DNA from 2 places in the Kineococcus sp. AC630 genome. Region 2 is predicted to be linked to the other one. Evidence: riboswitches for the same ligand, from Rfam matches in the RefSeq annotation. Region 2 holds a riboswitch; the other holds the start of a gene.
The links. A riboswitch is a leader RNA that binds a small molecule or an ion and turns the genes downstream of it on or off. The one in region 2 is predicted to bind S-adenosylmethionine.
Positions count from the first base shown of each region.

Region 1: it holds a riboswitch for S-adenosylmethionine, as region 2 does, so the genes downstream of both, AC0I8G_RS22410 (ABC transporter ATP-binding protein) here and AC0I8G_RS13210 (acyl-CoA dehydrogenase family protein) in region 2, are expected to answer to the same signal.

Region 1 covers NZ_CEEDMJ010000027.1:32,457-35,378, reverse strand. The annotation lists gene AC0I8G_RS22415 (YqjF family protein) at 1-698, opposite strand, end outside; SAM riboswitch class I at 792-885, shown strand; gene AC0I8G_RS22410 (ABC transporter ATP-binding protein) at 879-1,688, shown strand; gene AC0I8G_RS22405 (aliphatic sulfonate ABC transporter substrate-binding protein) at 1,726-2,763, shown strand; gene AC0I8G_RS22400 (ABC transporter permease) at 2,760-2,922, shown strand, end outside.
Region 2 covers NZ_CEEDMJ010000011.1:66,096-69,017, forward strand. The annotation lists gene AC0I8G_RS13205 (GNAT family N-acetyltransferase) at 1-690, shown strand, start outside; gene AC0I8G_RS13210 (acyl-CoA dehydrogenase family protein) at 666-1,916, opposite strand; SAM riboswitch class IV at 1,963-2,073, opposite strand; gene AC0I8G_RS13215 (AAA family ATPase) at 2,305-2,922, opposite strand, start outside.

The sequences.
Region 1 (2,922 bases), on a different contig from region 2:
AAGCAGACGTGGTCGGGCGGTCCGGCGAGGTCGAACCCCGCCGCCCCGCGCAGTCCGTCGTCGAGGACGAGCACCTCGGCGCTGCGCAACGGCCACGGCTCGTGCTCGTTCGCGACCCACCAGGTGCGCCCCCGGTGGGCGACGTGCAGCCCGAACCGGGCGGTCACGAACGCCGCGACCTCGTCCTCCACCCGATCGGTGCCGAGGCGGACGGCGATGCGGCTGCGCACGCCCGCGCGGGTCCGGCACGTCCACGCCAGCTCGCGCGCACCGTCGCGGACCCGTTCCGCCCGCCGCATCCGCGACCACCGGTACGGCAGCCCGAACGCCGTCCGCGCGCCGAGGACCACCGCGAGCCGCGTCGCGTCGAGGCTGGCGAAGACGACCCCGCGCCGGCCCTCGTCGTCGACGGAGTAGAGCCGGACGTTCGTCTCCAGGAACGTCCCCGCGTACGGCACCGCGGGAGCCCGACCCGGCCCGGCGCCGCGCAGCGTGAACGGGATGAGCCCGACGTAGGTGACGCCGTCGAGGACGTCCGGGCGGACCCCGGGCGGCAGGTGCGGGGCGACGAGCGCCGGGTCGACCGCCCAGTGCAGGAAGGCGAGGTCGTCCCAGTGCTGGTGCATCATCACCGGCCCGGAGAGGGCCGGGGCGGTCACGGGCGGGAGACGGTCCAGGGTCGGGACGGTGGCGGGCACGGTTCATCGTGCCTGGCCGGGGCGCTCCCGGCGCGGCAGCCACTCCTCGTGCGGTCGCGGGTGGTTGTCGTCGCAACTTGCCTTACCCTGGATCCACCATCCAGAGCGGCTGAGAGACCTGGCTCCGCGACGCCGCAGCAACCTCCCCGTCCGCGGGGTGTGGTGCTCACGCCAGGACCGATGGAGGAACCCGTGTCCGTGACGTCCCCGCCGAGCACCGAACCCACCCGCGTGGACGCCGCCGACGTCCGGCTGCGCGGGGTCGGGCGGACCTTCGGCGAACGCGACGTGCTCGCCCCGCTGGACGTCACCCTCGAGGCCGGGCGCACGGTCGCCCTGCTCGGCGCCTCCGGCAGCGGGAAGTCGACGCTGCTGCGCCTGGTGGCCGGGCTCGACACCCCCACCACCGGCTCGATCGAGGTCGGCGGGGAACAGGTCCGCGGGGTCCACCCCCGCACCGCCGTCGTCTTCCAGGAACCGCGGCTGCTGCCGTGGCGCGACCTCGCCGGGAACGTCGCCTTCGGGCTGCCGCGCGGCACCCCGCGGGCGGAGGGCCGGACGGAGGTCCTGCGCTGGCTGGACGTCGTCGGGCTGGGCGAGTTCGCCGGCCACCGGCCGCGTCGCGTCTCCGGCGGGATGGCCCAGCGGACGGCCCTGGCCCGGGCCCTGGTCCGCCGGCCCGGGGTGCTGCTCCTCGACGAGCCCTTCGCGGCCCTCGACGCCCTGACCCGGCTGAAGATGCAGGACCTGCTGGACGAGGTGCAGCGCGAGACCGGCGCCACGGTCCTGCTGGTGACCCACGACGTCGACGAGGCCCTGCACCTGGCCGACCGGGTCCTGGTCCTCGGCCCCTCCCCCGACACGGCCGGTGCGACGGTCGTCCGCGACCTCGCCGTCCCCGCTCGGCGCCCCCGCGACCGCGGTGACGCCGCCACCGCGGAACTGCGGGTCGAACTGCTCGACCTGCTCGGCGTTCCCCGCACCGTCTGACGCAGACCCCCCACCACCGCGAAACCCCAGGAGAACCGTGTCCGTCGTGCCCTCGAACCTGCCCACCCGCCGTCTCGCCCTCGGCCTGGCCCTGGGCGGGGTCTCCTTCGTCGCCGCCGGGTGCGTCAAGGGCGAGTCCTCCAGCGGGGGTGCCCCCGCCACCGCCACCGGTTCCGGGAGCGCCTCGGGCGGGGGGACCGTCCGCCTCGACTACGCGCTCTACAACCCGCTCAGCCTCGTCGTCCGCGAGCAGAAGATCCTCGAGAACGCCGGCCTCACCGTGCAGTGGGAGCAGTCCGCGGGCAGCAACAAGGCCAACGAGTTCCTGCGCAACGACAACCTCGACATCGCCTCCACCGCCGGGTCGGCCGTGCTGCAGGCCCGCACCAACGGTTCCCCGGTCCAGACGATCGACGTGTTCTCCCAGCCGGAGTGGACGGCCCTCGTCGTCGGCAAGGACTCCACGATCACCGACGTGGCGGGGTTGCGCGGCAAGCAGATCGCCGCGACCACCGGCACCGACCCGTACTTCTTCCTGCAGCAGGCCCTGGACAAAGCGGGTCTGTCCGCGAGCGACGTCACGATCACCAACCTGCAGCACGCCGACGGTCGCGCTGCCCTGGAACGCGGCGACGTCGACGCGTGGGCGGGGCTGGACCCCAACATGGCCGGCTCCGAACTGCTCGCCGGGTCGAAGCTGCTGTACCGCAACGTCGACTTCAACACCTACGGGATGCTGAACGCCCGCGAGGCCTTCATCAAGAGCTCTCCTGAGCTGGTGCAGCAGGTCGTCGACGCGTACGCGACCGCCCGCGCCTGGGCCATCGCGAACCCCGCGGACCTCGCCACGCTCTACGCGACCCAGGCGCAGTTGACCCCGGAGGTCGCCGCCCGGGTGCTGGAACGCACGACGCTCGACGTCGACTCCGTCCCCGGTGACGCCCAGCGCACCGTGCTGGCGGGGATCATCCCGCTCATGGCCTCCGCCGGTGACGTCCCCTCCGCGGACGCGGCGACGGAGGCGCTCGACGGGTTGCTGGTGCCCGACTTCGCCGAGAAGGCCACCGTCTCGTGAGCGTGCTGGACACCGAACGCCCCCTTCCGGTGCGCCGGTCGCGGGGTCCGCGGAACCGCGGGTGGCTGGGCTGGGTCGTCCCTCTGCTGCTGCTGCTCGCGTGGTTCCTCACGACCGGGGCGGGGGTCTTCGAACGCGTCCAGCTGCCGCCGCCGGTCG
Region 2 (2,922 bases):
ACCTGGCGGTTGCGGGCGAGCGAGGGGTTCACCGGCCGGGGCAACTCCGCTCTGGCGCTGGGTGAGCCCGGGGTGGCGGACGCGATCGAGCGGGTCGAGCGCTTCTACGCCGAGCGCGGTCTGCCGGCGGTGGTCGCGGTGGCCCACCCGGCCGACGGGCTCGGAGCGGGCGTGCCGCTGGTCGACGACCTCGCGGCCCGCGGCTGGAGCGTCCGCACGCCGACGGTGGTCATGACGGCCGCCACGGACGACCTGCCCGGTGCGGGCGAGGCGCCGCTCCCGGCCGGCCTGCACGTCGAGCGCGGCGGGGAACCCGACGCCGCGTGGCTGGCGCGCTACCACTACCAGGGTCGTCCCTACGTCCCGCCCGCCGGCCGCCGGATCCTCGTCTCCGCCGACGAGCAGGTCTTCCTGCGCGTCCTCGACGGCGCGGAGACCGTGGCGATCGCCCGCGGATCCCTCTCCCCCGGCTGGGCCGGGGTGACGGCCGTCGAGACCGCGCCCACCCACCGGCGGCGGGGACTGGGACGACGCCTGCTGACCGAGGTCGCCGACTGGGCCCGCGACCGCGGCGCGGCCTCGACCTACCTGCAGGTGCAGGGCGACAACGCCGGCGCCCGCGCGTTGTACGAGGGCGCCGGTTTCACCGTCCACCACGCGTACCACTACCGGGTCGCGCCCTCCGCCTGAACGACGGAGGCGTGGGTGCCGACGTCCCACACGAACGGCGGTTCGGTGCCGTTGACCGACCAGTCGCCGACGATCCGCTGCTTGTAGATCACCGGGTTGTGCGAGGCCACCGTGCGGGCGTTGCGCCAGTGCCGGTCGAGGTCGCGGGCCCGGGAGGTGCCCGACGCGCCGAGGGTGTTGAAGAGCAGCGTCGCGGCGCGCGGGACGGTTTCCGAGAGCACGACCTGGGCCTGGGCGGTCCGGATCTCGGCCTCGACGTTCGCCGCCCGGTCCGCCGCCGTCCCCGGCAGGTGTGCGGTGTCGGCGGCGGACTGGACCGCCTGCGCCGCAGCGCGGGTCAGGGAGCGGGCGGTGAACGCGATCGAGGAGATCTCGCCGGCCACCGACAGCACCTGGGCGTCGTTCCTGACGAGGGGGGCCAACCCGTGGGTGTAGCTGCGGGTCCGGGTGCGGACCTCGTGCCCGGTGTCGCGTTCGACCGCCGCGGCGATCCCGGCGTGCACGGCCAGCAGGACGAGTTGGTACAGCGCGGTCTGGTAGCGGAACCGGGCGGTGAACGGGGAGACGTCGTCGGCGGCGATCTCGACGTCGTCGAGCTCGAGGGTCCCGGTCCCGGTGAGCTGCTGCCCGAAACCGTCCCAGTCGTCGGAGACGCGAACCCCCCGGCCCCGGACGGGCACCAGGGCGGTCACGACCTCGTGGGTCCCGTCCGGGAGGCGTCGGCGGGCCGTCGCGTCGGTCCAGTCGGCGTAGATCGTGCCGGTCGTGTAGTACTTCCGGCCCGAGATCGCGGTGCGCCCCTCCCGGGTGGTGACGATCGTCTGCTGCTCACCGGTGACCCCGTCACCGACCTCGCTCCAGGAGTTCCCGACCATCTCCCCCGCGACCAGCCGCGCGATCCAGCGCGAGCGGTACTCCCCCACCGGCAGGCTCAGGACCTGCTCCACCCACGCGATGTGGCCGCGGAAGATCTGCGGCAGGTTCGAGTCGGCGGCCGCGAGGTCGACCAGCAGGTCGGTGAACTCGACGAGGTCGAGACCGCCACCACCCTCCTCGACGGGGATGCGCAACCGGCCGAACCCGGCGTCGAGGAGTTCCCGGACCTGGTCCCGTGGCAGTTCGTGGTCCTGCTCGCGCGTCACGGTGCCGGCCGCGATCCGTTGCAGCAGCGGCGAGAAGCGTTCCCGCACATCGGGTTCGGCGGTGGGTTCCAGGGTGGTGCTCACGGAGCTCTCCTCGATCGTGGACGCGTCGGCGTCCGGAACGGGAGGGACGGCGTCCTTACCCGTGCCGGAGCACCAGGTCAGGTCGTCACCCGGGGCACCCCACGACGAGGAGGGTTGCCGGCCAGCGAGCCGGGGCTTGTCGCTGGCGCTCATGACCTGGGACCAGGGAACCACAGGTGGGGAGGGAGGGTCCAGCCCGCTCCGCTGGTGGCCGATCGCGCGGCGGCGGACAGCAGAACGGGAACGTCTGCTCCAGCCCCCCGGAGCAACCGTTCCCGTTCCTGTGTTCCCGCGCCACCGCCCCCGGAGGCCCCCCGGCCTCCCACGGTGCGCGAGTTCCTGCGTCGCGGTCGTCGCTCCCCTCCTGCGGCGACGACCCCGACGAGTCCTAGATCCCCCGGACGACGCCGGAGGTGGTGTCACGCAGGTCGATGACCCGGGACGGTGCGGACTGCGGTGCGGACTGCGCCTCGTGGGCGGCCTGCGCCGCCTCGAGCACGTCGGTGATCTCGTGGCCGATGAGTTCGTGCCGTTCGAGCAGCGCGTCGCGCAGCGCCGCCACCAGGTGGCGGTTGCGGTCCATGAGTTCGCGGACGAACTCCTTCTGCTCGGTCAGCAGGTTCTCCACCAGCCGCCGCCCCTCGGAGTCGCCGAGGACGCGGGAGACGAGGTTCCCGTCGGCGAACGCGCCCTGCTGGACGGCGGCGAAGGAGACCAGGGTCCCGGCCATGCCCGCCGAACCGACCATCTGCGCCGCGACCTGCGTCGCGGACTGCAGGTCGCCGGCCGGGCCGGTCGAGACGTCGCCGAAGAAGAACTCCTCGGCGACCTGACCGCCGAACGCGATCTTGATCAGCCCGGCGAGTTCGCTGCGGGAACGGGTGTAGACGTCCTCGGCGTCACCGTGGGCGAGCAGCCCCAACGCGTTGGCGCGCTTGATGATCGTGAGGACCTCGAGGCGGCGTTGCGGGGCGACGAGCCAGGCGATCGTGGCGTGCCCGGCTTC